4 regions of the Oceanobacillus alkalisoli genome follow, and region 4 is predicted to be linked to each of the others. Evidence: riboswitches for the same ligand, from Rfam matches in the RefSeq annotation. Region 4 holds a riboswitch; each other region holds the start of a gene.
What was found. A riboswitch is a leader RNA that binds a small molecule or an ion and turns the genes downstream of it on or off. The one in region 4 is predicted to bind thiamine pyrophosphate.

Region 1 (7,917 bases), on a different contig from region 4:
TAAGCGCCTGTCTTACTTTAGGATCTGCTAGAATAGGACTGTCATGGTTGAATGTAATATAGCTATAAGCTGTTGATGTATAAAGGTTTATATCAGCAAACCCGAGAGTCTGTAATAATTCGAAGTTATCCGCATTTGCAGTGAATCCACTGTAATCAACTTCTCCTGTTTGGAAGAATTGTGTGGAATCTCCTTCTGTTGTTTTATAAATGAACGTATCGACATCTGGTTTACCATCGTAATAATGTTCATTTGCCTCAAAACGGATTTCCTGACCTGGTTTATATTCGACGAACCGGAATGGTCCAGCTCCGATTGGTTCTAAATGGAGATCACGGATATAATCGATGTTTCCTTTCTCATAACCTTCTCCATAGTAATCTTTCTTTAGCACTTGCCCGCCTAAGAGACGGAGGGATTGTGCATTTACTTCTTCAGTTTCTATTTCAATCGTTTGATCATCAATAATGTTTATTCCAGCTATTTCTTCCGCGTCACCTTCTTTATAATCAAGCCCGCCAACGACATTCGCTTTCGTTATATCTGTTCCTCCAGCATAACTTGGATCATGCAGAAGTGTTATCGTGAAAGCCACATCTTCCGACGTTAATGGCGTACCATCATCGAATTTCAAGTCATCGCGGAGATGGTATGTATAGGTTAGTTCGTCATCAGAAATATCCCAAGACTCAGCAAGTCCAGGAATTGGCTCACCGCTTTCATTTACTTCAATTAATGGTGTGAACATGACGGATTGTACGTTACCATCGTAACCGCTCGTATTGAAGTACGGAGTGAAGATTCCACCAGGCTCTTGAAGCCCTACAACAACTGTATTCCCGCGATTGATCGATAATTGTGGTGCCAGTTCCGGTTGTTCTGCTTCAAGAACTGTATCTTCTACAATTTGAACTTTTTCAGTATCTTCTGTTGTGCTTGCAGCATCGTCATTCGAATTGCAAGCAGTAAGGATAAGTAATCCAATTAATAATATGAATAATCCCCAATTGATTCTTTTCACTGAAATTTCCCCCATTATGTTTATTTAACTTGACATCAATAACTTAATATAATAAATCCAATTAGTCAAGTAGGAATAGTTGGGTAGAGAGTATTCATCCCGGTCTAACATTCCGTAAAATTCCCAGCTGAAAGCTTCAGGTCATTTCGAGATAGTTTAGGCGGGGGGATAACGGACGCTAATTCCCGGATCCGTTTAACTAACAATAAGTAGGGGATGACCCCACGGATTGAAGTCTCACTATATAGATCCTTTTTAAAACTGCTTTCCAAATATATTTAAGTACCCTAGAGAATAAGAGAAAGCGACGGTAATAAAAAATACACCGACGATAAGTGTAAAAAAGAGCCAGTCTCTAACTGAGACGTCCATTTCATGATAGTGCGTGCGGTCGGTATCCCCTGTAAAACCTTTTGATTCCATTGCAATAGCAACCCGTTCTGCTTTCCGAATTCCGTTTGCTAATAATGGAATAGAATATCTGCGGAATTGATTCCATCTTCCTTTTAGCCCTTTCGTTCTGCTAAATCCGCGGATACGATGAGCTTGTCTTAAGATTTGTAGTTCTTCACGGAACATCGGTAAAAAGCGATATCCGGCTAGAATACCATATGTTATTTTCGGTGGAACCTTGCATTGCTGCATCAAGCTCAGCATGAATTTAGTCGAGTTCGTCGTTAAAGCAAAGAGAATCGACAAGCACACGAAACAAAGAGAACGTAAGGCGAGACTGATTCCTGTTATCATACTACCCCTTGTAATCTCGATTCCGAAAAGGGTAAATAAAACTTCACCATAGGAAAAGGTTTGATTCGTATATAGAATGGTCATCCAGGCGAAACTAAGCGCAACAAGCAGAAATGGACTGAAAATCTTAAGCCATTTTAGGAAGGGGATGTCGCTCATTGTAAATGTCACAATAAGAATAAATAAAAAATAAACAAGCGGTGTAAACATATCGAATGTAAAACTGAGCAAAATGCCTGGAATGAAGATGGCAAATGCTTTGATTGTTGGATTAATGGACGAGATCAAGGCTTACACCTTCTTTATGAAGTACTCGAATCCGGTAAGGCAAACGTAATCGAGTTTTTTCCAGCAAATCAGCTTGCTTCCAAAGACTTTCCGGCTCGCCATTATAATGAATATGCTGCTGATACAAGACGATAGCGCGGTCAACTGTGTCCACAATGTCCATATCATGGGTGACGAAGACGATGGCCGTTCCATTTTTTCTCAGGGCTTCAATCATATACATCAATTCATCTGTAGTTTTAGCATCCTGGCCAAATGTCGGCTCATCAAAAAACAAAATATCAGGTGTTTCGTCCAGCATCGTTGCAACACTTAAGCGGCGTTTTTGTCCGCCGCTTAAGGAAAAGGGATTACTGTATTTATGTTTTTCTAAATGGAACTGCTTTAAAAGTGCCGTTGCAGCAGTATCTGATTCAGCTGTTGTCCATCCATTCAATTTCATTCCAAATGTTAATTCATCATATACAGTGTCCGTAATGAATTGGTGCTCTGGATTTTGAAAAACATATCCTATTCTCTTTCGCAACTCTTTTTCCTCCCACTGATCCATCAATTTATCGTGAAAAATTATTGTTCCTTTTTGAGGAGTTAACAACCTAGCCATTAATTGCAGTAAGGTAGATTTGCCAGCGCCGTTTTCTCCAACAATTGCGATGAATTCCCCGCGGTGTATTTCTAAATTTATATCTTGTAAAATAGTGTGTTTTTTGCGGTGAAAGCCCATCTGTTTAATCGTTATCAGAACATCTTGCTTGATTCGAGGAGGGGATTCAGCGTAAGTTGGATAGGAATCTTCAGCGTTAGAATACTGCCTTGGTAAAAATACGCCTTCCTTTTTTAATAAAGAATGATGATCTGAAAAGATGGATGTTACACTGCCATCCGCAATGATTTTACCCTGTTTTCCTAAAACAAGAAGACGGTCGACAACATCGAGCCAATCCTCGAGTTGGTGTTCAATGATAAACACAGCTAATTTTTGTTTTGCTTGGATGTGCTTAATTAATTGGATGAATTCTATTCGGGAAACCGGATCTAAATTTGCCGTAGGTTCATCTAAAATCAATAGCTCTGGTTCTAGTAAAAGAACAGCTGCTAAAGCAATTTTCTGCTTTTGTCCCCCCGATAACTCATGGATCTTTCGTTTTTGAAAACCGTCCATTCCAACGACAGATAACGCTTCCGAAATGCGCTCAGGCATTTCGGAAGGGGCAATTTTTCTGTTTTCTAATGTAAAAGCAAGCTCGTCCTCTACGGTAATCATGCAAAATTGACTTTCCGGGTCTTGAAAGACAATGCCAATCAACTGACTGAGCTCTCCTTTTTGGTAGTCTTGTATATTTGTCCCTCGGTAATAGATGTTGCCGGAAGAAACACCTTCAACCGCCTCCGGATACAATCCATTTAAACATAAAGATAGACTGCTTTTCCCGGAACCGCTTGAACCGATAAGGAGAGTCGTCTCCTTATCCATTAAGGAAAAGTTTAGCTGATTGAGTAATGGTTTATCTAAACTTTCATAGTCAAATGAAAAACCTTCTACCTGAAGTAATCGATTAAGCTGCTCCTTTTTCACGTTTCTTCTGTAACTCCTTTCCTAAGGCGTAACCCCGAAGTACTCCAGTTTTTGCGAGTTGGTCACTCAGCCATTTACCTAGAACACCCGCAAGAAGGGCGCCGCTGATGATGCGAACTGTTAACATTGCGATAAGTAATTCCGGAGCTAATGCAATGTTTCCGGAGGAGAATAAATTCCAAGTAAAACTAAAAATGGCTGCAAAGACACCGGAAAGAATTAAAATGCGTAAACGGTAATCCTTCCATTTTGTTATTGCAAAAGCAAACTCTGCTCCGAGGCCCTGAATTGCAGCTGCTAAAATAAGTCCGGGTCCTGCGGCAGTTCCTAATAATACTTCGGTAACACCCGCGATAAGCTCAGCTGTAAAGGCAACACCCGGTTTCCGGATGATGTAAGCTGCAAGGATGGAAACAATAAACCAAATGCCAAAAATAACCTCATATCCAAACGGTGCGAGACCAAATGGAGCAAGCATATTACGAATCCCTTGACCAACAAGAAAGAATGCCAAGTAAATGATCCCGAAGACGACACCTAATACGGACATGAGAACAATCTCTTTTAATTTCCAATGCTTTGTCATTTCACTTCTCCCTAGGTTTATTTTATAGTAGTAGGACTGTTGGCGGAAAGGCTGAAGGTCATGGTGACATGCGAAACTTTTTCTTGAACGAGTTCAAAGGATTCATGTAAAGCATGGAAGATATCATGAACATCTCCGTCTAACCTTGTTGCATAATGTGCAGAAGTAACGGTGACATTACGATGCTTTGATAAATTGATCTGCTCATAGATTTTATCCATGTAATCCTCATGCCCCAATGGATAAAGGGAAAATTTACAACCAGCGATTTGGATGATCGATTTTGCCTTTTCTTCGTTCAGCGGTGTGTCTGTTTCATCCATGTATGCGTCAGCTTCCGTATCACCAGGACAGCCTATAGAGAACGTTCCATTCATCGCAACATGCTCACCTGTTTTCGCAGCATGCAGGAAGATTGCTTTCGCTACATCGAAAACATGAACCATTTTCCCGCGGATACACGTGCTTACATCATCTGTTTCTTTCCAAACCTTAGAGGTATCTACCTCGTCTAATGTTGATAGAATAATATCCACAAAATTACTGCTCATGGGATGCAAACTAAATTGGCACCCTGCAATTCGACTTGTTCCACAACTGTTATCCATTCAAATCTCCTCCTTATGATAATAACAAAGGCGCAAGCGCCCTTGCATGTTAAAAACGCGATCGTCTTCGCAACACCTGCACTAGCACATCCTGTGCGTCGTAGCGACGTACAAACTGGAACACTCTGAAATGAGATAAAGGAAACATGCCCCTTTAGGGGGTAGACGTGAGTTGGGCCTTGGTCCGTCCTTAGTCGGCCTTCCTTTCCTCTTTGAGTTGATGTTGACTTTCACCACAAGGGTATAAGGGCGACTAAGCCTCACAAAGACCAAACGGCTAAGTCTTCTTTATCGATTGGAAGAGTGTGAAGTTTAGGACTGCGCATTGCTCGTCCCACCAAAAGATCTGCTAGTCGCTGGACGCAGAGCGGACGTGGATAGTGCTAGCAACTTTAGTTATCCACAGCATTTTTATTTTATAGTTTCCTATGCAATAAAAAAACTGCATTCCTAAGGGGAATGCAGTTTACACATTAATTTTATCAATGTAATATCTGTAAACTGCACTTCCCCACGCTAGTATTATCTAGATCGGGTAGTAAGGGTCGGATTGATCCTCTCAGCCACATGACGCAGCTCCCCTAGTGCTTATGTTTCATTATGCAGTTATTCTAATTCAAGATTGTATACATGTTTCGGTATTTTGTAAAGTATTTAATTAATTTTAATCTCTGGTTTCTTCCAAAAAATAGTGAAAAGGAGACAGACGACAATAACAGCCGAGCTGAAAATAAACGGATAATTGATATCTACATCATATAAAATCCCGCCAATCAACGGACCAAACACATTAGCTAAGGAGGTGAAGAAAGAGTTCATCCCGCCAACAAACCCTTGCTCATTCCCGGCGATTTTTGATAAATAGTTCGTAACGGCTGGCCGGATGAGGTCAAATCCGATAAAGACCGTAAAGGTGACGGCCATCACTTGCCAATAAGAGTTGGCAAGTGTCATGGCATAGACCAATACAGCAGAAATCACGAGCGACCAGCGGATGATATTGATTTCCCCCATCCATCTTGTTAACCAATCGAACAAGACAACCTGGAAAATCGCTCCGATAATCGCCCCGCCTGTAATGGCAATCGCAATGTCAGAAGGAGCGAAACCATGCTTATGATCCGTATAAAGACTGAAGAAAGAATCAAAAGCAGCAAGACCGAATGTTGAAATTAAAATAACGATAAAAGCGATAAAGAACATCGGCATAAACACTTTCTTTAAGCCACTTTTACCGAGTTCCTCAGTCATATCAGCCATATCATCTGTTTTTGATTTCGGCTCATGTAAGGATAAAATCGAAATGAAAGCAACAATTAAACCACAGGCCGCAGCAGAGAAGAACGGTACACGCGTACCAATTTCTGCTAAGAAGCCACCAATTCCCGGTCCGATAATAAATCCGGTACTGATCATCGCCGACATATAGCCGAGTGCTTTCGGCCGGGTTTTCGGCGTCGTAATATCCGCGATAAATGCGGTAACCGCAGGCATGATGAAAGCAGCACTTATTCCTCCGAGAATCCGCGAGGCGAACAATACCTCAATTGTTTTACCAAGGCCAAATAAAAACTCGGAAAAACTGAAAATAAAAAGACCGATAATAATCATACGCTTACGGCCATATTTATCAACTGCTTTTCCTGCAAAAGGCGAGAAAATCAATTGAGCTAAAGCGAAGGCAGCTGTTAGATAACCAACCACGGTGCCGCTGATGCTGAGTTCATTCATGATGGTTGGCAGAACCGGTATAACGAGCCCGATTCCTAAAAATACAAAGAATATATTTGAAAGCAGAAGCGTCAATGTCCAATCTTTCTTTTCCATAGCTTTGTCTCCTAGGTGGTATGATATTCTGTATTAAACATAGAAATTTTACTCCGATTTGCTGAGAGTTGCAAGCGTTTTTGAACAATTTATTATAGCTTAATTTTCACAGTCTGGAATAATTTATGAAAGCTAGTAATTTAATGAATTTCATAATACGTATTTAATGCTTCACCATCATCATATGTAGTTGAGTTAGTTCGTTCCCAACTACATATGGTGATGAGAAAGCCGACTTTGGTAATTATGAAATTCATTCAATTGATTGTGGTCAAATCTCGTTTTATTCTCTTATGTACAGGTAAAACTTGAGCATTAACTTATATAAAAAAGGATGTTGGACGAATGCATTATATTTATATTGGCCTTGCGGGAGCATTCGGTGCAATGCTCCGGTATAGCGCAGGAATTCTATTTATGACAGATCATGTTTTTCCCTATGCGACGTTATTGGTTAATTTGCTAGGCAGCTTTCTGCTTGCGTGGCTGACTTACGGGCTGTTTAAAAAAGTCCGCCTAGAAGAAAAAATGAAAATGGTAATAACAACCGGTTTTGTAGGCTCGTTCACTACATTCTCCGCTGTCAGTGTAGAAACGGTTGAGTTGTTTCAAAATCAGTCGGTGTTGCTCGGATGTGTCTATATTTTCGTGAGTCTGATTGGCGGGCTAGGTATGAGTGAAATTGGTTTTCGAGTCGGTAAAGGAGTGAGTAAGAAATGAACTGGATGTATCTATTCATCGTTGGTGTTGGCGGGTTTTTAGGCGCGATTGCGCGTTATACGATTTCGAGGAAGATGAACAATTCTGGTAAGGCCATACCGATGGGCACGCTTCTCGCCAATCTGGCAGGTGCATTCTTACTTGGATTGCTTATGGGGGCAGGGGTGGATGCATTATTACTTCTCTTATTGGGAACAGGATTTCTTGGTGCCTTTACGACATTCTCCACGTTGAAACTCGAGATGGGATCGTTATGGAGAAAGGGAAATAGAAGAGAGTTTTTATTTTACACGGTTCTAACGTATGTTTTTGGTATAGCATTGGCATTTCTAGGGACTATTTGCGGGGCGTTATTTTTATAAAAATTCAGGTTCCGTAACAAGGGCGGAACCTGAATAAATGGGTTAGTGACCTGCAACATCCCGCTTCGCAAAGAAAAACCAGGAGATCACTGCAAAAATCATATAATAGACAACTAAGACGCTAATGGAAAAGCCGAGTGTCATTCCTTCCATCATCGGTGTGTTCCCGTTAAAGTACTGGG
Region 2 (7,917 bases), on a different contig from region 4:
TCTTAGGATATGAGGGTTTATTACGATCAAGCTGTACTAAAAATCCAGAATCACTATTTAATACAGCAATAAATTTAAAAAAGATATTTGAATTGGATTTATACTCAATTAATACGGCGATACAGACTTTTAACGATTACGTAGATAAAACTACCTCAGACACTCACTTGTTTTTAAACATCCACCCAACTACTCTTGTTTCGCCAAACTTCAAAAATATATTATGTGATAGAATTGAAAATTCAAAAATAACGACTAATTGCCTTGTATTAGAGACTCAATTTTCGCAGCTCAAACTAGGCAGGTACACCTTGATATAACTAGGTAAGCCCGCAAACCAATACTGTAGTTGACTTTTGATTAACTTTTTGAATTTCTTGTTCGTTTTATTCAAAGCATCTTCAAGAAGCTCGATTAGCTGTTGTAATGCAACTGACTAATCCAGTTCATTTACTTCGCCACAAAGTTCATAAAACATTCCGCCAAGTGTGCGGTCATCTGTACTACAGCGATTTTGCCAAGACAAAAGGATATATCTTGAAAAGACAATAGTCGTGTGGCTAATTAGTAAATCATAGGATCTACCTTGAAATTCCTTTTGTAATTTCAATAGGGATTTTGTCGCCTTGAAAAAGCCTTCAATGTCCCAGCACATTCCATAAATTCGAATAATTTCTGTTTCTGTTAAGGTACAGTCTGTACTTAAGATAGCTAACCATTCACTTCTTTTATTACGATTTCGAACGAATACAACTTTTACTGGTACTCCGTTTGCCATCGTTGTATGAATGGAACGCAAGATACTTTTGTTTCCTGAAGTTGGTGTCGCTAGAAGATAAAGCTCTTTTAAACTAACACGTTTTTCACCAATCAAATAACGTTGATTGGTAGCTTTCACCATGCGAATCACATCCATACCTTGTTCCACAATAGATTGAATTAGTGGCTGCTGGGTAAACCAGCTATCCATTAACACATAAGACGTATCTATTCCTGCAGAAAGTGCACGAGATATCATTGATTTACAGCAAACTCATTAGATATTGATTATGTACAGGGGTTTTTAATGGGAAAGCCAGATAAATTAAGCAAATTAATGATATAGCAGGTGATTTAAATTGAATAGTATATTCTTGATAATGTTTTTAATATTATTATCATTTTTTTCAATTTTTTTAATAATGTTATTAATTTATAGGAAATATTCAAAGCAAAAAGAAATGGATATTAAAGAACTGAATGAACAAATAGTATCTTTAGAAGAAAAATTAAAAGATAAAGAGAGAAGAAATTTTCTACGTCTTCCAATAGGCAATGAAGTATGTAAATTTTACATACTAAAAATTGGTGACAAAGATATTGATTTAGTTAAAAACCGTATGGGAGAAGGAATAATAAGTGACATTAGCTTTACTGGATTACACTTAGAATCAATATATAATCTGCCTGTTAAAGATGCTGTTGAGATTAAAATGGAATTCGAATTTGATAATCACGAATTTGAAATAAGAGGATTATTGATGCGAAAAGAGGAGCACATTAATAGTAATAAACTTATTTATGGCGTTAAATTCATTGAAGCAGAAACTAGGGCGCAAAATGACCTAAACAAATTGATTAGAAACAAAGAACTTGAGAAAAGAAGAAAAATGCTTGAGCAAAAGGAAGTTTAATATGAAATCCTTATTTATCTAATAAGACAATAATTGAGCCGTATAAAAAAGCCATTGAACTCAAAGTGGACGTGCAGTTTAAAATAATCTTAAAAGAAGAAATGTTGAGAAGAGGGATTGATTTTAATATTAAAAAGCGAAAAACGTTAAATAAAATAATACTCTTTTCTAAAAAACTAGTAAAATAAAATTAGTAAATAAAAAGTGGTGATTACTATATACAGCATACTTTTAGTTGATGATTCATCCTTTATGAGAAAGTATATTGCAAATATACTGAACGATACGAAAAAATATAATGTCATAGCTGAAGCTTCAAACGGTCGAGAGGCAATACTAAAATTTCACTCATATAAACCAGATATAGTTATAATGGATGTAACTATGGATGAGATGGACGGAATACAAGCGCTAAAACATTTAGTAAGATTATATCCAGGAATTAAGGTTATTATGTGCTCATCTCTAGGTCACCACTTTTATGTAGACGAGTGTTTAAAAAATGGAGCAAAGGCTTTTCTTGTTAAGTCCAACCTTAAAGAAATTTTAAATGTATTGGATAAGGTAGTTGCTTAACTATATTTATTATTCAAGTATACTATATAAAGCAGATAAAAACTTCATTAACATTGCGGACATAAGTGAATGAATTTCATAATTACCAAAGTCGGCATTTCCATCACCATATGTAGTTGGGAACGAACCAACTCAACTACATATGGTGATGGTGAAGCATTAAATACGTATTATGAAATTCATTAAAGTATCTTTTTAAAATTATTTTACACAAATTTTACACATTTCATACAAAAAACCTTGTGAGATCAGTGTTTATAGACTTATATCGATCCCGGTCACTGATTTCGAAGAGCTTTATCAAGAAAAGATACCTCGCCTAATAGATTTGAAATATCATTCTATTACAGACGCTGTGTTAGAACTTGATAGTTGTTGGTAATATACAGCATATTTTTATGACTTCTCAGGAGAACTTATATAATAATGAGGCTTCCGTATCATGAATTTAAACTAAATGGATCACACATTTGATGCTATTGAAGTCTCCGATTGAATAAGAAAGGTTTATATATTAGAATATAGACAGTTGCCCGCATCAAGTGCGGCGGGGATTTGTCAGGATAAAGTAATCACTCAACTAGCCAGGATAAGCTGAGGGTGATTGCTTTTTTGTGGCATAAATTTGGCATGAAACATGAAATCATTAATGAGTATTACAGATAACCTTAAACTTAAAAATGTCTGCAGACCCTTTATTTATTGGGATATGCAGACTCTATCGGTAACTAGAGATGACAGTAAGTTAATTGTTTCATCACCTTGGCAGGGTGAATATCATAGTGTACGTCATTTTTAATAAAGACAATAGGTGAGTATTGCGGACAGAATGAGCCAGCAGTGCGGAGTTTTGAGCCACCGTTTGCGGATAATAGAGCCAGTGAATGGGGACAAGAGAGCCACTATCAAAAAGACCATTATACATGCCTAATGTGGTGCGAATTTATTAGTCCGCCATCATTGACTTAACTTTTGTCCGTGTAGTGGAACTATCGCAGGCGTTGCATAAATAATGCCTAAAAGATCTACCGAGAAAAGCTTGATACAAACCCAAATCCAGCGATATTTGACAAGGGTAAACATGTATGATTATAATAAGGCTAATTGCATAGATGAATCACTAGGGGAGCAAAAGTTTGCTGAGAAAGACATGTCTTGACCCTTTGAACCTGAACTAGGTCATACTAGCGTAGGGAAGTGGTGGCGATACGTATAACAGTATCTTTTATTCTACCATTCCCTCTATTAGTGGAATGGTTTTTTTGATTTATTATTCAAAATAGAAAGAAGGAGATAAGATATTATGACGATTACAGATCGCCTATTCAAAACTGTAGAACCTGTTTGGGTAATTATTTAGAGCATCCATTTGTGAAGGGGATTGGGGAAGGTACTCTCGATAAAGAGAAGTTTATTCATTCATTATTATGGAACAAGATTACGTATACTTAATTGAATACTCTCGTGTGTTCGCGATTGGTAGTACGAAAGCGAATGATTTAAAAACAATGACTACTTTTACTAATCTACTTAACGTCACAATGGATTTTGAAATGGATCTGTATCGTAAGTATGCAGAGGAATTCAATATTTCGACTGAAGAGTTAGATGCAACAGAACCTTCAGCTACTATGACTGTCTATACAAGTTATATGACTTAGTCAAACACAGCTCGGCGCATGGAAAGCGCTATCGCAGTCTTTTGGAAATTTCCCTGAAAATGCTGATGACTGTATCGACTTGATAAATGACATTGCAAAAGATAAACCTGAACATGAGTTGAAAAGAATTAAAGATATCTTTGTCCGTGATTAAATAGATGAATAGATGAATCAATTGAAATAGATGGTACAATTATTTGTTAAAAGAAAAATTCCATACATTTCACCACTAGGGGTATTTTGGCGTAACTCTTTACTCATAGTTTCTATAAAACTGAGAAAGGACTTCTCCTTAATTCTTAAACTTGATCTAGTTCATACTAGCGTAAGGAAGCGGTGACAACGCAAATGCATCGTCATTATAATTCATCTACAATTATCGACATGTGTGTATTGGCTCATGAGCTGCTTCCTGATGCTGGCAGTAGCTCTTTTTAGTCAGCTGAGCTCACTTTATGCTTTAAACAGTTATCCAAACTGACACCATCTATTTACTGTAGATAAAGTTTACACAATTCCTACTGGAAAACAAACCGAACATGATTCCCCCAAGCTGCACGTGTGAGGAGACTTGTTGATTGCCTCCTTAAAACAGGAAGCTTTTATATCGTTCTCCCTACTCGTTTTTTCAAGTATTATATGTGTGAATATCAAGTTCTCTCTTATGAAAGAAGGTTATACATGATGAGTAATCTAAACAAAATAATAGCTCAAGTAGATGAACGTCAAGATGAGTTAGTAGATTTACTAGCTACTCTCATCTCATTTAAAACACCCGCTCCACCTGCTCGAAATACGAGAGAAGCACAAACATATGTGGCTCAATTTTTAGAGCAGATTGGTTTCTCTATCGATATGTGGGATGTTTATCCCAATGACCCTAATGTCGTTGGCGTGCAAAAGGGAACGAAATCAGATACCCATCAAAGTCTCATTGTAAATGGGCATATCGATGTAGCAGAAGTAAGAGAAGATGAAGCGTGGAAATCAGATCCATTCCAACCGATGATTCAAAATGGCAACATCATTGGTCGTGGAGCTGCTGATATGAAAGGTGGACTTGCCGGAGCGTTATTTGCACTAAAGTTATTAAACGAAGGAGATATGACCTTTGCAGGTGATGTTATCTTTCAATCCGTAATTGGAGAAGAAGTTGGAGAAGCAGGTACATTACAATGCTGTGAACGGGGTTATCACGCCGACTTTGCTCTCGTTGTGGACACAAGTGATTTGCACATCCAAGGTCAAGGTGGTGTCATTACTGGTTGGATTACCGTTAAAAGTGAAAAGACCTTTCATGATGCAACCCGCAGAAATATGATCCATGCAGGTGGAGGCTTATTTGGTGCAAGCGCAATTGAAAAAATGTCGAAATTAATAGAAGGTCTTCAAGAGCTTGAACGTCATTGGGCAATAACGAAGCAATATGAGGGCTATCCACCTGGGACAAATACGATTAATCCAGCGGTCATCGAAGGTGGTCGTCATGCAGCATTTATTGCTGATGAGTGCCGGTTATGGCTTACTGTTCATTACTATCCGGATGAAACCTATGAACAAGTTACCCAAGAAATAGAAGACCATCTCTTAAGAGTCGCTGAAGCGGACATATGGTTACGTGAGAATCCACCAATATTTGAATGGGGTGGAACATCAATGATTCAAGATAAGGGGGAGATTTTTCCTTCTCTTGAAGTAGATCCAAATCATCAGGCGATAAAAATATTATCAAAATCTCACAATAAGATTCATGCTGAACCTGTGACCATCGATGTTTCACCATCTGTTACAGACGGAGGCTGGTTCTCTGAAGCAGGCATTCCGGCCGCAATTTATGGACCAGGTGATTTTCTTCATGCACATGCTGTAAACGAACAGTTATCTATCGATCAATTAGTTTCCTTTACAAAAACGATGATTCACTTTATTTATCAATGGTCCAATCAAGAAAAAATAATAAATGATCTTATTACTTAAGCATAAAAAGGATGAATATCCATGAAAAGTATACTAGACAATGACGAACAAGCACTTCAATTTAAAAATGTCTATTTTGATTACGAAAATGCTGCCGGACAAATGCGAATTTTAAAAGATGTGAGTTTTTCTATTCCAAAAGGAGAATTTGTCAGTATTGTTGGTGCAAGTGGCTCGGGAAAAACAACTATTTTCCGACTCATAGTTGGATTGGAACAACAAAAAAGCGGCTCTATTTATGTCAATGGTGAAGAGATGGAGAAACGCTTAGGTAAAGTTGGGTATATGCCACAACAAGATTTATTAATGCCTTGGAGAACGGTTAGACAAAATGCATTCCTTCCTTTGGAAATACAAAAGCAAAAGGATACTGATAGTAAAGTAGATAGGCTGTTGGGGGAATTTGGATTAAAAGGATATGAAAATAAATATCCAAATGAACTATCTGGTGGAATGCGTCAACGGGTTTCCTTTTTACGTGCCACTTTATCAGGTTCGAACGTGTTATTGCTAGATGAACCTTTTTCTGCACTTGATGCGATGACAAAATTATTTATGCAGGAATGGCTACTAGAACAATGGGAGAAACAATTATCGACTATTTTATTTATTACACATGATATTTCCGAAGCTTTGTTTTTATCTGATAGAATTTTTGTTATTACAGATACCCCTGTTACAACATTAGAGGAAGTTAAAGTTCCACTCAAACGTCCGAGGCGGCAACACCATTTGGATCAAAAAAAGGTAATTGAACTAAAAAATAGTTTAATAGAACGTTTCCGAATGAGGGTTTAACACATGAAAAATTATATGTATTCAACTATATTGACTTTTATCCTATTACTTATATGGGAAATAGGTGCAAGGCGGATTAACACATCTTTTATTCTTCCTGCTCCAACTGAAATTGGGATGAAACTATGGGAATTACGTGAAGAATTGTTCTTACATCATCTTCCTATTACATTTTCCGTTATTGCGATCGGCCTAGCTATTTCCTTAACGCTGGGTATTCTGTTATCAATTGGCATGAGTATGTCAAAAACATTAGAACAAACGTTATACCCATTGCTGATTACCTCGCAGACAATCCCTATTATCGCCCTGGCACCAATTTTTGTACTTTGGTTTGGATATTCTATTTGGAGTAAAATTGTTGTAACGATTATTATTACTTTTTTCCCGATTACTGTAAGCACATTTGATGGATTACGGTCTACAAATAGGGATCTGAAGGAATTATTTCAATCCATGGGTGCTTCTAAAAGACAACTTTTTTTCAAGTTAGAAGTGCCCTCTGCTTTACCATCCTTTTTTTCAGGATTAAAAGTGGCTGTACCTATGAGTGTTATTGGTGCTGCAATTGGTGAATGGCTCGGTGCACAAGCGGGATTAGGGTATTTTAGCCGTCGAATGATGACGCAATTCGATGGGGCGGGAGTATTTGCTCCGATTGTTTTACTTTCGCTTATAGGTATTCTTTTATTTATTGCCGTTGTTTTATTAGAAAAATACATATTGAATTGGAGACGAATATAAAATGAAAAAAAACTTTATTTTTTTATTCACTATTGCTTTGCTTCTCTTAATATTAAGTGCATGTGGTGAAGATAAAAGTGAAACAAAAGAAGAAAGTTCTGTTGCTAGCGATGAAATGAAAAAGGTAAGCATCATGCTCGATTGGTATCCAAATGCAGTTCACAGTTATTTATACGTAGCTGATGAAAAAGGCTATTTTGCTGAGGAAGGATTAGATGTGGAATTTCAATTTCCTGCAAATCCTACCGATCCTCTTACACTCGCAGCTTCAGGAAATATTACGATGGGATTATATTACCAGCCAGATGTAATTATGGCAAAAGCTAACGAAGATATTCCTGTAAAATCTGTCGCTGCAATCGTAAGAGAACCATTAAATCATGTTGTTTATCGTTCAGATAATCCAATGGCTTCACCAAAAGAGCTAGAGGGTAAGCAGGTTGGCTATCCTGGAATACCGATAAACGAAGCACTAGTAAAAACGATTG
Region 3 (7,917 bases), on a different contig from region 4:
TCTGCACTGATTGAACAATATCCTCCACCTGCGGAACCGCTGCCTTCTCCAATTCTGGACTAAACGGAATCGGCACCGCTTCGCCTCCCAGTCGTTTAATGGGAGCTCTAAGGGAATGAAATGCTCTGCTTTCAGCAACGATACTGGCGATTTCTCCACCAAATCCACCACGCTTCACTGCTTCATGGACAACGAGTAAGTGCCCTGTTTTCTTGACGGATGCAATAATTGTTTCTTCATCCAGTGGTACAAGCGTTCTTGGATCCAACACTTCTACATTGATCGCCTCTCTTTCTAACTTAGCCGCTGCTATCAACGCTCGCTGCACCATCACAGAAGTTGCCACAATCGTTATATCCGTACCTTCGCGCTTAATATCCGCTTTTCCTAAAGGTATTGAATATTGCTCTTTAGGCACTTCTCCTTCTGTTTTATACAACAGCTTATGCTCATAAAAGATTACAGGATTATCATCATCAATCGCTGCTTTCAGTAAGCCTTTGGCGTCAAATGCTGTAGAAGGCTGGACTACTTTTAACCCGGGAATATGTGCTACCCATGCCTCCAAACTTTGGGAATGCTGAGCAGCCGCACCCGTTCCCGATCCGCTTGCAGCCCTTAGCACGAGCGGCACCCGTCCTTCTCCACCATGCATATAGCGTAATTTCGCAGCCTGGTTCACGAGTTGATCCATTGCAATCGTAATAAAATCGGAAAACTGTAGTTCAAGGATCGGGCGCATGCCAGTCAATGCCGAGCCAACTGCAGCTCCCATGATTGCTGACTCACTAATTGGCGTATCACGGACACGATCCGCACCAAATTCTGCAAGCAATCCCTCCGTTACACCAAAGCCACCTCCATATACACCGATATCTTCCCCTATTAAAAAAACATCCTCATTTCTTTGCATTTCCAAAGATATTGCTTCCCTGATTGCTTCTGAATAGGTTATCATCCACAAACCACTTACCTCCTATGCATAAACATCTGTGTACAGCTCCTCAATAGATGGTTTTGGGCTCCTCTTGGCAAATTCAACGGCAGCTTCCATTATCTGTCTTACTTCCAACTTGATTTTTTTCGCAGTTTCTCTTGTCAAAATCCCTTTATTTATTAAGTATCCCTCATACTGTTTAATTGGATCACGTGTTTGCCAGAACCTTTCTTCTTCCCGTGAACGATATTTTCTTTTGTCACTTTTGGAATGTCCTCTCCAGCGATATGTTTTTGCCTCAATTAGAATAGGACCTTTCCCCATTCGGACATGTTCGGCCGCTTCATAAGTCGCGTTCATCACTTCAACGAGATTATTTCCGTCCACAATAACACCAGGAATGCCATAAGATGCTGCCCGTTCCGCAATATGTTCAATATTTATCATTTCATCAATCGGACTGGACATACCGTATTGATTATTCTCACAGAAAAAAATAACTGGCAATTTCCAGATTGACGCCAAATTAACCGCTTCATGAAAACTTCCTTCGTTCGTTGCTCCGTCTCCAAAAAAACTGATCGTCACATCCTTTTGCTTTTTCATCTTCGCTGTAAGGGCAGCTCCGACCGCGATCGGAATTCCCCCACCAACGATTCCGTTAGATCCAAGATTCCCTTTTTCTAAATCCGAAAAATGCATCGATCCGCCTTTTCCCTTGCTGTAACCAGTCGACTTCCCAAACATTTCAGCCATCATCTTATCCACTCGAGCGCCTTTTGCAATCGCATGCCCATGCCCACGGTGGGTACTGGTGATTTTATCTTCATCCGTTAATACGGCACATGCACCCACCGCAGTCGCTTCTTGACCAATTGATAAATGCGTTGTACCGTGCATGATTCCTTTTCGAAAAAACTCATCAATCTTTTCATCAAAATGCCGGATCAGCCACATTTTTTTATAAAGATTGAGCAATTCAGGATTTGTTAAATTTGGAAGTATCTCCATTGCGGTTTTTTCCTTCCTTTTTTAAAGTGATTAATCTGTATAGTACTGTAAAAATCGATTATAAACTGTTCTCGCAATTCTCAAATCATTGGTACCGTGCACAATCGCTCGTCCATCTTTGAAAAACACGATGCGATGGCCCGCAAATTCACAGGACAACAGGAATGGATTTATGATTGGATTGCCCACAAGACCTTTCAATTTATCTAAAAAAGTTTGCAATATAAACTCCCTGGTTGCTGCCGGCCGTATTTGCACCGCTTCCCTGCCGCAAAGCACTTCGGATTTCGTCTGGTTTTCATATTGCAAGTAAGGATAAGTCGGGCCAGATCCACAAGTTGGACAATCTGCATTTTTTAAACGCGATACATCAATATCTGCCCGTTCATCCTTCCAGACATCTACCGACTTCAGAATTGGCTCTATTGGTGCTCCAGTCAGTATTTTTAACACTTGCGTTACTTGTAATGCTGTAATGATTTGGACAATGGGGCTGATTACGCCAACGGTTTCACAAGTCATCCCGTCAATCGGCAGATGATTGAACAGGCAATGTAGACACGGTGTCTCTCCAGGAAGTACTGTAAAGGTAGTCCCGTAGCTTGCAACACACGCACCCATGACAAAAGGAATACCTTGCTTGACTGCCGCATCATTTGCAATCAATCTGATTTCAAAGTTATCCGATGCATCTATGATGAGGTCATGCCCTTTTACAATTTCTCCAATGTTTAAACCGTGGATATCACAAATCAGACTATGAATCGTAATATGGCTGTTGATTTGTTCTAAGCGTTGTTTTGCCGCGGCTGCTTTAGGGATTCTTTGCTCCGCATGTTCCTCTGCAAAAAGATGCTGTCTTTGCAAATTGCTCCATTCTACATAATCGCGGTCAACAATCGTAATTTTACCGACACCGGCGCGGGCTAACATTTCCGCACTGCTTGAACCAAGTGCCCCTGCCCCGATAATCAGGATCCTGCCATTTCTAATTTTTCTTTGTGCTGTTTCTCCAAGGAATAACTCCTGCCGTGAATAACGGGTCTTCATGAACCAATCATTCCTGTTGTTGGACTGCTTGCCACCGCATAGTCCTTTTCTTCAATTCTTCCCGCTTCGTATCCTAATCTGCCAGCTTGCAGCGCATATTTTACAGCTTCAGCCATTTTAACGGGGTTCTTTGCACCTGACACGGCAGTATTTAACAGCACACCGTCTGCACCAATTTCCATTGCATGGGCAACGTCTTTAGGCGATCCGATCCCCGCGTCAACAATTACAGGAACCTTGGATTGTTCAATGATGAATTGCAAGTTTAGCGGATTAATAATTCCCCTGCCCGAACCAATCGGGCTTGCCCCAGGCATAACCGCGTGTACCCCAAGCTCTTCCAAACGTCTTGCTAATACCACATCATCAGATGTATATGGCAAAACGATAAAGCCTTCTTCAAGAAGAATCTCTGACGCCTTTAACGTTTCAACCGGATCCGGCAGAAGGCTCCGCGCATCTCCAATTATCTCCACTTTAACCATGTCACATAAACCGGAAGCTTTTGCGAGTTTTGCAATCCGTACAGCTTCTTCTGCCGTATTCGCCCCTGCTGTATTTGGCAGCAAGGTATACTTTTCTAAATCTAACTGTTCGAGGAAATTTGGCTGTCCTTCTTCAAAAATATTCATTCTCCGGACAGCAAATGTTAAAATTTCTGCCTCCGATACCGAAACAGCTTCTTTTTGTATTTCAAAGGACGGATACTTCCCTGTTCCCAATAAAAGTCGTGATCGAAATGTGCGATCTGCAATTTTCAACATAAATCATCCACCTCCTATAAAATGTACAATTTCTAACGTATCCCCATTTACAAGTTTTCGTTTTTCATATTCTTCCTTTTTCACAATTTCCTTATTTAGCTCGACAACAGCAATCCGGGATTCCAACTTGTAATGCAATAACAGCTTCTTTACGGAATTTACATTATCCGGTAATTCCACCTGTTTCCCATTAATTTGTAATGTCATCTCTCTCACCCCCTAAACAATGATATGCTGACGGCGATCTAGGCGAAATGCCTCGGTCAGTTTACTCTCCACTTCTTTTCCCAAAATAAAGTCACGGATCATCTGTCCAGTTGCCGGTGCAAGTAAAATCCCATTTCGATAATGGCCGGTAGCTATGAAAATTCCTTCCTGCTCTGGATGAACTCCAATAAAAGGGCGCCTGTCAAATGTTGTTGGTCTTAAACCTGCCGTCACCCCTTCAATCGTGAATTTCCCTGCAGACGAGAGCATCTTCTTTGCTTTTTTAATTAAAAAATCTGCCCCTTTCAGACTAACCGTATGACTCCAGTCATTTTCCATCATCGTTGCACCGATAATAAATTTCCCATTATTTCTTGGCACAATGTAGCTGCCATTATGAAATAATGTATGCTTCAGTAACTGCTGTTCATGGGAAACGATAAGGCTTTCACCTTTTACTGGCGATACTCTCTCCGCCAAACCTAGTTGATGGAATAAATTATTCCCATACACTCCTGTGGCAAGAACTACATATTTGGCTTCTACTTCTCCTTGTGCCGTTTTCACCAGATAGTTCCCGCCCTTATCCACAATTTCAAACACCTGATTATTTTCAAAAAAAGATGCACCATTTGCTTGAGCACTTTTAATAAAGGCATGGCACGTCTGATCTGGAAGGACATTCACATCATCCGGAATATATGTTGCCCCCAAAACATTTGAGCTAATGCTTGGTTCCAGTTCTTTGACCCGATGCTCATCAAGCCATTCCACTGTGTGCTGTTTGAGTAAGTAGTTGAAGTTTTGCTTCTCTGCTTGTGAATAAACAAGCTTCAATATCCCGCCTTCCCGGTAACCAATATCAATTCCGCTTTGCTCATATAACGCCTCCTTTAATTCGATATAGGCAGCTTGACTCGCTTTTGCGAAAGGATAAAACACGGAGAAATCATCGTTACTTTCCGAGTGCGCTCCCAGCATGCCTGCCGCAGCACTGGTTGTTTTTGCGCCGATTTTTCCAGCTTCCATTACCGCAATATCCATCTTCTCTTTTGCTAAATAATAAGCAATTGAACAACCAATAATCCCGCCGCCGATAACAACTGTTTCATACGTTTTCTTTAACATGAAATCGCCTCACGAAATTCCTTTAATACGAAACGCGGATGAGCTGCTTGGAAAATACTTGACATCACGGCAATACCGTCTGCCCTCGTTTCCTTCATAACCGCTGTCTTCTCAAGGGTAATTCCACCGATTCCATAAACAGGGATTTCCAACTCCTTCTTTATCCGGATTAGATTTTCAAGTCCATTCGGCGGGATTCCCTTTTTGCTATCTGTCTCAAAACAGTGTCCATATATCACATAATCCGCTCCTTCTCTTTCCATTTCTTTTGCTTTTGCAACCGAGTGCACACTGCAACCCACTCGTAAGTGCGGATACAACTTTTTCACCATTTTTACCGGAAGACCATGTTCAGGCAGATGCAGATTCGTGATGCCTTTTAATAATGCAATGTCTAACCGATCGTTGATGGAAATCTTCGCCTTGTCCATACCTCCTGACTCCAGGCTATCGAGCAAGGTCATAATCGAGCGCGCAGTCTTGGACTTTTCACGAATTTGCACATAATCAACCTCGTCTTTTATAGCAATAATCATTTCAGCAAGTTCCTTTATGGAATACCTATCATCCGTTACAGCAATTAGCTTCATTTACTCCCCTCCAATGTCTCAATATTGGGCTTATTGCCTCTATTCTTTTTTTGGAGAATATTGGATTATTTAATCACAAAAAAATAACCACTCTCCTGCATGGAAAGTGGTTTTGTTTTAGATATGTATCTCTAATAAAAGTACAATTCAAATACAAATTGTCCTTGCCACATTTCCTACGCAGGTACAAGCCTGTTCAGGTTATGAGGGTATCGAAGTCCTACTTCTCTCTCAGCCCTTATGAAGGGTTCCCCTAGTGAAACGAATAGAATATATTTAATTGTTAACGCTAACTTAGCATAAATGTGGAAAATTGTAAAGGGATATAAACCTTTTCGCTTTGGAGAGAACTTATTCATAAGACACAACTACTCATTTCTTAAAAAAGGAGCGACGGAGGTGGTGACCCCCCAAAAGTTAGAGTAGAAAACTAACTTCTGGTTCGGGATCCGGTTCGCTCTTTTTTGTCCTTATTTCTTCAACCCTTCAGCATACACAGCCATCGCATCCCGCATAAACACTGCCAATCCTTCTCCGAACTGGTCGATATTTTTCGTAAAGCGTTCATCCGCAATGTACATCTCGCCAAGTCCTTTAAATGCTTTTTTTGAATAATTGCCGAACGAGTTCAAGAGTACATACCATTCATGGATGCGTTCCTGGGAAATTGCTGCAGTAGGGTCTTCATGCCGCACTTCAGCCAAGCTACGAAAGGTTTCATTAAACGCTTCCTGAAATTGCCGCATTTCTTTCTGTGATTTTTCATTCAATTTTGTATTGGCATCGTCTACGGCTTTGTTACCCCAGCGCTCTCTTGCTTCTGCTTCATACGGGTTACTGCTGAAGTCAAAGCCTGCGAATTTTTCTTTATCTGACATTTGTCTTTCTCCTTTCATATTTAACAACGTCTTATCAATCGTATCGATTAATTGATTCAGCTGCTCCTGCTTCTTCATAAGCATGCTTTTATGAAGTTCAAGGGCCTCTGTTTTATTAAAGGACGGGTCATGGATTATTTCCTTAATCCTTTTCAGCGGGAAGCCAAGTTCTCGGAAAAATAAAATTTGCTGGAGGTTCTCGAGATTTTCCTCCGAATAAATCCGGTAACCGGCTTCCGTCACCTCGTCAGGTGTGAGTAGACCAATCTCATCATAATGATGGAGTGTGCGCACACTAATACAGACGAGATCAGCCACTTCTTTCACTTTCATCTAACTCCCTCCTTTCATTTTTTACTATAAGGTATCACGTAACGTGAGGGTCAACATTTATTTTTTATTCTGCCCGCCCATTCTTCGGAAATTCAATCCCCTTCTAGACGTTTTCACCATATAGTGAATGGAAGAGTATGTTTAGGAGGCTGAACGAATGAATCATAATCCGTATGATCCGTATCAATACCCATATGAGAATGAGCATGGACATGAGTACGAAGAGTATGATGAAGAGAGACTATTCAATTTCCCGGGGAATTTACCATTCTTCGGCGGCGGACAGCAAGCTCCTCCACCGTTTGGACCACCAGGGTTTCCTGGGGGCCAATGGGGTCCTGGATCGGGAGGCGGCTGGCCGCCTGGAGGACCTGGTGGGTTCCCGGGTGGGCCTGGAGGACCGGGCGGATTCCCTGGACAAGGGCAACAACAGGCAGGACCACCTTCCGCTCCACCGCCGAATTTCACCCCACAGCAAAGTCAGGTGCAAACCTTTGCCGTTGATCCAGGTGGCATTCGCGGCTGTTTATTCCGCTTCACTTATATTTGGTTGAGAAGAGATCAATTCTGGTTCTATCCGACCTTTGTCGGAAGGAATTCAATTGCTGGTTTCCGCTGGCGGGGGAACCGCTGGGTATATTTCGGAATCGACCTTAATCAAATCCAATCTTTCCAATGTTTTTAATACGAGCGGGATATTCAAGAGTAATTCTTGGATATCCCGCTTTTACATCAGTTCGGTGACAAGGATTAGTGAAAGAGAACGTAATAAACAACGAGCTTTGGGGAAACTGCCCGTTCTATTCGATTGAAGTGTTCTATTAGACTGATTAAGAGGACAAGTGCTATATCTGTCCAATAGGACTATTCTCTAAGACAAACATGCCGGAGAACCACACGATCTGTCCAATAGGGACACTCTCTAAGACAAATGAGCCGCATAACCACAAAATCTGTCCAATAGGGCCGCTCTCTAAGACAAATAAGCCGCATAACCACAAAATCTGTCCAATAGGACC
Region 4 (7,917 bases):
GTCCAGCTCTGTTTTATCAGTCAGAACACCGTAACCGATATTCTCGATTTTTTTCGTAATATCTTCTATCGACGTCTTATCTGCATCATAATCAAGTGTTGCCTTTTCCGTCGTTAAATTAACCTGTGCCTCTACCCCATCCATCTTGTTCAATACCTTTTCAACACGGTTGGAACAAGCCGCGCAGGTCATGCCTGTTATGCCAATGGTTGCATGATTTCTCTCCCTCATGGTCATTCCTCCTTACTTGGAAAATTGCTTTAAGACACCCATTAATTCCTCAATCGTTTCTTTTCCTTCACCTTGCTGGATTGCATCTGTGACGCAATGATTAATATGTCGTTCTGTAACAGCGAAGCCTACATTTTTCAGGGCGGACTGGATTGCACTAATTTGCACTAAAATATCCATACAATAGCGATCTTCCTCCACCATTTTTTGCACGCCGCGTACTTGACCTTCGATACGCTTTAAGCGATTAATAACCTTATCTATTTCATTCTGTGTTCTTGGTTTTCTTGGGTGATCATGTAAAAACTTATCCAAATGAATCACATCCTTTTCCTTTTCTAACCACATCATACCCCCGTATGGTATGGTTGTCAAATGAAAATTATACTTGTTTTAAATTAACGTGTTATACGTTTCTCCTTCAATCGCTCGTTTTATCGTAGTTTATGCCTCCACCATATTCGTATTAAGTTTTTTGATTAAAGATAAGAAAATATAGGATAAATTCAGTTGACTTATCCATACTAAAAAAGACTAGCTAGACAGATGGAGGTCACGTATGCGCCCTGTAAAGAAAAAAGCAAATCAAGTAGATTTTCCGCTTTCTATAGATGGATTGAAAAACAAACTGGAAACAGAGATTCTTAATAGTCAGGATCTAAGTTTCACGGTTTATAAACAAGAAAATAAGCAGATTGCTGTTTTTTACATCCCCTATCTCGTTGATCTCGCTAAAATCGAGCAACAGGTGTTAAGTAAACTATTGGATGTGCAGATAGATTGGACAATGGATTCGATATTAAGTGAGATACCGCTTTCTTCAGGTGAAGCGTTTTACGATGTCAAGACGATTATAGATAAACTTATTAATGGTTACATTGGCCTTTATGGCGAATATGAAAATGCGATTATTATGTACGAAATTGACAAGGCAGAAAAACGTCAACTGGAAAAAGCTGAAACCGAATCGATGGTCATCGGTCCACAGATTGCCTTTACGGAATCACTTACGAGTAATATGAATGTCATCAACTGGCGAATGAATACACCAGACCTTGCAATGGAAAAAGTTGAAGTCGGAAAAAGAAATCCCAAAGAAACAAGAATAATATATCTAAAATCTGTCGCAAATGAAACTGACGTTAATACAATGAGACAACGATTAACAGATCTTGATGTCGATATGATTGAAGACATTCAAATGCTTAAACAATTTATTTTGGATTCCTCCACTTCTGTTTTCCCGCAATTTGTAGCCTCAGAATTGGTGGATCGTTCCATGTATGCAATAAAACAAGGGAAAATTATTGTTCTTGTTGAAGATAGTCCTTCAGCCTTTATCGCACCTTCTACACTGTTTAGTTTCTTTGAATCCACAGAAGACCGTTATTTACATTGGGGATTAAGTACGTTTGTTCGCTTTCTCCGTTTTCTTGCAGCATTTGTTACTTTATTGTTAACACCGATGTATGTCGTTGCAACTACATATCACTATGAACTCATTCCATCCCAGCTCTTAATTTCACTTGGTGAGTCTCGGGCTATCGTGCCTTTTCCACCCCTCATCGAAGTACTCCTGATTGAACTCGTAATTGAACTATTACGGGAAGCTGGAGCAAGGCTGCCCACTAAAGTTGGACAGACAATTGGTATTGTTGGTGGTGTGGTTGTTGGGACTGCTGCGGTCCAAGCTGGAATTACAAGCAATATCCTGATTATCTTAGTAACCATGAGTGCTTTAGCATCCTATGCAACACCTAGTTATGTCATGGGTAATACAATTCGATTTGTTCGTTTCCCATTGTTTATTCTTGCAGGTTTTTATGGAATTATCGGGCTGATGTTTGGTATTTGTTTGTTAGTCATCCATTTAGTCCGTTTAGAGTCATTAGGCAGACCTTATCTCTCACCACTTTATCCACTCCGGCTTGCAGATTTTAACAAGGCCTTTTTCCGTCTGCCAGAGCAAATGCAAAATGACCGATTTTTATCGTATCGACTAAAAGATAAACAATTATTTAATAAAGAGGAAGCTACGGAAAGAAGAGATATTGATGAGTAGGGATTATAAATGAAAGTTAATCTTCAGATACCAAAAGGGGAACAATTCCGTTCTTTCTATATGTTTTTTATTATCGCCTCCATGCAGCTTGGAGTTGGATTGATTGGAATTCCAAGAATTCTTTATTTGAAAGCTGGACATGATTCATGGATTTCGATTCTCCTTGCCTATCTATATATTGCCTTGCTCCTTTTTGTCATGTTATATATTTTAAGGCAATATGAAAACACGGATATTCTCGGTGTCCAGACCGATCTATTTGGCAGTTTTATTTCGAAAGTGCTCGGAACGGTGTACATCGTTTATTTTATATTTTATATTTTATCAACACTTGTAACCTATATCCAAATTATCAAGGTATTTGTTTTACCGGATAGTAATGTCCTCGTGCTGGGAGGTATGCTCCTTATCATTGCTGTATATACGGTATTTGGTGGCTTAAAAGCAGTGATCGGTGTTACCTTTCTCTTTTTTATATTCTCGACTTGGCTATTTCTTTTATTAATTGAACCCGTACAACAAATGGACTTTCTCAATTTCCTGCCTGTGATGGACCGAGGGGTAACAGATATATTACGAGGAACAGCTGCTACATCTTATACATTTACAGGATTTGAAATCTTGTTTTTTATCTATCCCTTTGTAGCCAATAAGGAAAAGATTGGGAAGCCTGTTTTCTTAGGGCTATCCTATTTTACTTGCGTCGTCCTTCTTGCAACAAATATAGCAATCGGATTCTTAAGTCCAGTTCAATTGGAAAGAAGAATTTGGCCTGTATTGAATATATTTAAAATTCAAACTTCCCCCATCATTGAACGATTGGATTATGTTGCGATTGCGGAATGGATGATGGTTGCGATGCCAAGAGTTATTATTCTGATGTGGTGCATCACCTATATAGCAAAGCGCATTTATAATCTTCCGTCGAAAATTAGTGTTTATGCAAGTGCTAGTATCATTTTAATATTGATACCTTTTTTTAACGAGCATTTTAAAATCCAACATTTGATTGATAACGTTAGCATGGTATCTTATGGAATTGTCTATATTTATCCCTTCCTTCTATTGCCACTCGTTATTTTGAAGAAAAAAATAAGGAAAAATAAGGAGGGAAAATAAATGCGAGCAGTAAAATTATTACCGTTTTTTATACTTATCGTACTTCTGCAGGCTTGTCTGGAAACGAGGCAAATCGAGGAGTCGGCAATCATCAATACACGTGGAGTGGACCTGATAGATGAAGGGGAAAAACGAATGATTGAAACGACAATCATTCCCTATATTTTTGATCCGCATGCCCCGGATATGACAAGTCTGTTGATTGGGAGGGGGCATACGATTAAAGAGGCTCGCATTGAAGCTGAAAAACAATCACCGTACCCATTAGTTCCTGGAAAAATCAGTATAGAATTTTACGGAAAAGAGGCAGCTGAATCAGGTATTCTTCCCTTCCTGAACACACTAGTTCGTGATGCAACTGTTTCTGACATCATGCAGCTAGCCGTAACGAATCAAACTGCAAAGGAACTTCTCGAAGTAGAGCAAGAAAGTGTAAAATTAAATCGGACGGAGTATTTGGAAGACTTAATGAAAAAAGAAGTGAAAAAGGGTACATTGCCGCGGAATACCTTGGAGTTTTTCACACGATTAGTGCAACAAGTTGGTATTGATCCGATTCTTCCAGTAATAGATGTAGTAAACGGTAAACCCACACTGACTAGTGCAGCTGTATTTCGAGAAGACCGGTATGTTGGTAGCATATCCATAAAAGAATCATTTATGGCTAATCTTTTGAGACAACGTATGGGTGGAGCTCCACTTGATGTAGGTGTACCTCTTGAAAATTATTTGGACGAGATTGCTTATCAAGGAGAAGCGACAGAAATGGAAGATACGATATTTCTTTCTTTAATGCTTAATACAGGTAAAGGAAAAATAAAAATTGTCGACGCTAGTTCCTTAACGTTTAAGGCAGATATTACGATGAAACTGGAATTATTAGAAACCTCGATCCCGATGAATATTAAATCAGAAGATACTTCTCGGAGATTCGAACGTGATATAGAGAAATATTTTGTAAGGGAGTACGAAAAACTATTCGCAAAGCTTCAAGAGGTGAACTCCGATGTATTAGGTCTTGGCAGAAGGTATATTGCTTCAAGAAAAGGAAGTAAAACAACGGACAAGGAATGGATGGAAAAATACCAAGATGCCAGTATGGAATTTGATATTGATGTGACAATTATAAACTTTGGAGCGATTGATTAATAAAACGGACAGGCAAAACCCTAATGGGTTAGCTGTCCGTCTATTTTTGATTACAGTGTACGCACTGAAACCGAGCTAACCATTTTCAAAACATGTGACATTTATGAAAACTTTTGCTATGCTAGATTCGAACGAATTATTATGAAACTACTAGGGGTGCCCTAACTGGGCTGAGAGGAAAGTGTTTTTCCGACTCTTATCGACCTGATCTGGTTAGTGCCAGCGTAGGGAAGTAGTGAGATTTATTCTCATAACTATTTTCTTGTGAAGCCAGGTCTCATCATGACCTGGCTTTTTTAATTGGTTGATTCTCCCCTTCAAGATTGGAGGTCAAAGTATGAATAAAACACGTCTCATCACAACGATGGCCGTTTTTGTTACAATTGGAACAATCAGCGCACAATTAATCTGGTTTCCTGCTGGTATTGCCCGTGCTTATCCGGTCCAGCATGCCATTAATGTCATGGCCGCTGTCACGCTGGGACCCGGTCCAGCAGTCGTGATTGCCTTCATGATTAGTCTATTACGCAATATGCTCGGGCTTGGAACTTTATTAGCCTTCCCTGGTGCAATGGTCGGCGCTTTTCTGGCAGGGTTCCTGTATAAGAAAACGAAGAAGAAACCACTCGCAGCATTAGGCGAAGGAATTGGCAGCGGTGTTATCGGTGCGTTGTTTGCAGTACCATTTGCTTATGTGTTTATGAGTTCGTCCGCCGGTGCATTTGCTTTCATTCCCCCATTCCTTGTGAGCAGTATATCCGGAGCAATTCTAGGACTGCTCGTTGTATCTAAGGTTCATAACAAAGGAATAATCAAAAATTAAGCATTATGTTGCTTGAAAACAAAATGAAAAAGGAGAATAATCAATGAAAAATGTTGCATGTGCTCTAACTATAGCGGGTACGGATCCGAGCGGCGGTGCTGGAATTCACGCCGATTTGAAAACATTCCAGGAATTGAAAACTTACGGGATGTCGGTCATCACTTCCATCGTGTCGCAAAATACGACAGGTGTTCAAGCGGTTTCTCATGTCTCCTTTGATATGATTGAACAGCAATTGGACTCCATCCTCTCCGATATGCCCGTTCATGCCTTTAAAACTGGGATGATTGCCAACCAGGATATGATGGAATTGATTTATAAGAAGATTAAACATTTGGATGCACCATATGTTATGGATCCGGTCATGGTTGCTACAAGCGGTGACACATTGATTGAGCGTAATTCCCGTAATTATTTGCGGAAAAATCTGCTTCCGCTTACAACGATTGTAACTCCGAATATCCCGGAAACGGAATATCTAACAGGTGAAAAAATTGAAACAGATGATGACATGAAACAAGCAGCGGAAATGCTAGTGCGAAATTTCGGGGCGAAAGCAGCGCTAGTTAAAGGTGGTCACCGCGAAGGCGATGCGGTTGATTTCCTTTATGATGGTTCTAAGATTCATCGCTTTTCAGCTCCAAGAATAAATACAAAAAACACGCATGGAACAGGCTGTACTTATGCAGCAGCAATAACTGCTTATTTAAGCCAAGGCCTTCCTCTTTATGATGCTGTCAACCAGGCGAAAGAATATGTAACACTAGCAATTAAATATTCCTTGGACCTCGGAGCTGGAAGCGGCCCAACCAATCATTGGGCACCACGAATCGAAACAAGTAATTTAACGACAAACGAGGTGAAATAACGATGTCATCATTTAATCCATCACGATTAAGAAAATATTTCATTATGGGAAGTCAAAATGTTGAAGGAAATCCTGTTACTGTTCTAGAGCAAGCGGTGCAAGCTGGAATCACGATTTTTCAATTTCGGGAAAAGGGACCAGGCTCCCTTTCAGGAGATAGCAAATTGAAGTTAGGAGAAGAATTGCGGACAGTTTGTAGAGTGAATCAAATCCCCTTTATTGTTAATGATGATGTCGCACTAGTGGATAAATTAGATGCAGACGGGATACATGTAGGGCAAGATGATCAATCGGTGAAAGAATTACGTGAGATGTTTCCTGAGAAAATCATCGGACTATCCGTTTCCAATCAGAATGAATTAAATAATAGTCCGCTAGAATATGTTAATTATATAGGTGCTGGCCCGGTGTTCCCTACTACAACGAAAGTGGATGCGAAGTCCACTGTCGACTTGGATTGGATTCGCTTCTTACGTAAAAAATTCCCTAAGTTTCCGGTAGTAGGAATCGGTGGGATTGACACAACAAATGCGAAGAGAGTATTAGAAGCTGGAGCTGATGGCGTTTCTTTTATATCCGCTGTAACGAAAGCGGAAAATATTAAAGAAGCTGTGAATAAATTATAATGTTCTTCTCACTCATTTTCTAAAAATGAGATAAAAAATCAGGGATCCTAATAATAATGGAATCCCTGATTTTTCATCTAACTTTGCACTGCCATTTCACCTGAATGTATCTTCTCAATATGGTGACAAGCTGCGCGGTGACCTTCTTTCATATGATCGAGATTTCTAAGCTCCGGAACTTTCGTACGGCAAATTTCCGTAGCAAATGGACATCTCGTATGGAACCGGCAACCTTGTGGCGGATCGATTGGTGAAGGCACGTCGCCTTTTAATACGATACGTTCTTTCTTTTTCTCTGGATCTGGAATCGGAATTGCCGATAATAATGCTTTTGTATATGGGTGCTGCGGATTTTCAAATAAAGATTTCTTATCCGCAATTTCCACAATTTTCCCTAAATACATCACGATAATTCGGTCTGATATATGACGAACCACTCCTAGGTCGTGAGCGATGAACAGATAAGTTAGATTGAATTCTCGCTGCAATCTTCGCAATAAGTTCAGGACTTGCGCTTGGATTGATACGTCTAGAGCAGATACCGCTTCATCCGCAATAATTAGCTTCGGATCGACGGATAATGCTCGGGCAATTCCAACTCGCTGCCGCTGGCCGCCAGAGAATTCGTGGGGGTAACGGTCAATCTGTTCCTTATTAAGTCCGACCGTTTCGATTAATTCGATGGCGCGTTTTCGTTGTTCACTTCTTGGAACAACTTTCTGGATCTGCATAGCTTCCATTAAAATTTGACCAACTGTTTGTCTTGGGTTTAGAGATGCGTATGGATCTTGGAAAATAACTTGCAGGTCCTTACGTTTTTCTCTCATTTCACGCTTATTTAATGCTAGAAGATCTTCTCCTTCAAAATGGATTTCACCATCTGTTGGTTCTTCCAAACGTAAAATCGCCCTTCCAGTTGTAGACTTTCCACAACCGGATTCTCCAACGACACTTAATGTCTCCCCTTCATAAATTTCGAAGGTTATATCATCAACTGCTTTTACATGGTTTACCGTTCTTCCAAGGAAACCACCTTTTA

Region 1: another riboswitch for thiamine pyrophosphate. It lies ahead of L3V42_RS08705 (YkoF family thiamine/hydroxymethylpyrimidine-binding protein); the one in region 4 lies ahead of thiW (energy coupling factor transporter S component ThiW).
Region 2: another riboswitch for thiamine pyrophosphate. It lies ahead of L3V42_RS11145 (thiaminase II/PqqC family protein); the one in region 4 lies ahead of thiW (energy coupling factor transporter S component ThiW).
Region 3: another riboswitch for thiamine pyrophosphate. It lies ahead of L3V42_RS17575 (thiamine phosphate synthase); the one in region 4 lies ahead of thiW (energy coupling factor transporter S component ThiW).

The regions. Positions count from the first base shown of each region.
Region 1 is NZ_JAKNRA010000005.1:34,667-42,583, reverse strand. It holds gene L3V42_RS08725 (ABC transporter substrate-binding protein) at 1-1,036, opposite strand, end outside; gene L3V42_RS08720 (energy-coupling factor transporter transmembrane component T family protein) at 1,277-2,056, opposite strand; gene L3V42_RS18510 (ABC transporter ATP-binding protein) at 2,040-3,632, opposite strand; gene L3V42_RS08710 (ECF transporter S component) at 3,613-4,218, opposite strand; gene L3V42_RS08705 (YkoF family thiamine/hydroxymethylpyrimidine-binding protein) at 4,236-4,826, opposite strand; TPP riboswitch at 5,318-5,419, opposite strand; gene norA (multidrug efflux MFS transporter NorA) at 5,481-6,653, opposite strand; gene crcB (fluoride efflux transporter CrcB) at 6,999-7,373, shown strand; gene L3V42_RS08690 (CrcB family protein) at 7,370-7,735, shown strand; gene L3V42_RS08685 (ABC transporter permease) at 7,778-7,917, opposite strand, start outside.
Region 2 is NZ_JAKNRA010000008.1:45,727-53,643, reverse strand. It holds gene L3V42_RS18525 (EAL domain-containing protein) at 1-320, shown strand, start outside; partial or broken gene L3V42_RS11160 (IS4 family transposase) at 278-1,018, opposite strand; gene L3V42_RS11155 (PilZ domain-containing protein) at 1,119-1,673, shown strand; partial or broken gene sda (sporulation histidine kinase inhibitor Sda) at 1,697-1,861, shown strand; gene L3V42_RS11150 (response regulator) at 1,878-2,249, shown strand; TPP riboswitch at 3,362-3,462, shown strand; gene L3V42_RS11145 (thiaminase II/PqqC family protein) at 3,677-3,910, shown strand; gene L3V42_RS11140 (acetylornithine deacetylase) at 4,592-5,887, shown strand; gene L3V42_RS11135 (ABC transporter ATP-binding protein) at 5,909-6,685, shown strand; gene L3V42_RS11130 (ABC transporter permease) at 6,689-7,429, shown strand; gene L3V42_RS11125 (ABC transporter substrate-binding protein) at 7,431-7,917, shown strand, end outside.
Region 3 is NZ_JAKNRA010000027.1:196-8,112, reverse strand. It holds gene L3V42_RS17605 (alpha-ketoacid dehydrogenase subunit beta) at 1-958, opposite strand, end outside; gene L3V42_RS17600 (thiamine pyrophosphate-dependent dehydrogenase E1 component subunit alpha) at 977-1,948, opposite strand; gene L3V42_RS17595 (ThiF family adenylyltransferase) at 1,979-2,998, opposite strand; gene L3V42_RS17590 (thiazole synthase) at 2,995-3,762, opposite strand; gene thiS (sulfur carrier protein ThiS) at 3,766-3,969, opposite strand; gene thiO (glycine oxidase ThiO) at 3,982-5,097, opposite strand; gene L3V42_RS17575 (thiamine phosphate synthase) at 5,091-5,687, opposite strand; TPP riboswitch at 5,843-5,952, opposite strand; gene L3V42_RS17570 (MerR family transcriptional regulator) at 6,158-6,898, opposite strand; gene L3V42_RS17565 (hypothetical protein) at 7,056-7,583, shown strand; partial or broken gene L3V42_RS17560 (hypothetical protein) at 7,744-7,917, opposite strand, start outside.
Region 4 is NZ_JAKNRA010000019.1:21,495-29,411, reverse strand. It holds gene L3V42_RS16595 (heavy metal translocating P-type ATPase) at 1-231, opposite strand, end outside; gene L3V42_RS16590 (metal-sensing transcriptional repressor) at 244-546, opposite strand; gene L3V42_RS16585 (spore germination protein) at 791-2,293, shown strand; gene L3V42_RS16580 (GerAB/ArcD/ProY family transporter) at 2,303-3,412, shown strand; gene L3V42_RS16575 (Ger(x)C family spore germination protein) at 3,413-4,561, shown strand; TPP riboswitch at 4,704-4,809, shown strand; gene thiW (energy coupling factor transporter S component ThiW) at 4,899-5,384, shown strand; gene thiD (bifunctional hydroxymethylpyrimidine kinase/phosphomethylpyrimidine kinase) at 5,428-6,252, shown strand; gene thiE (thiamine phosphate synthase) at 6,255-6,878, shown strand; gene L3V42_RS16555 (ABC transporter ATP-binding protein) at 6,956-7,917, opposite strand, start outside.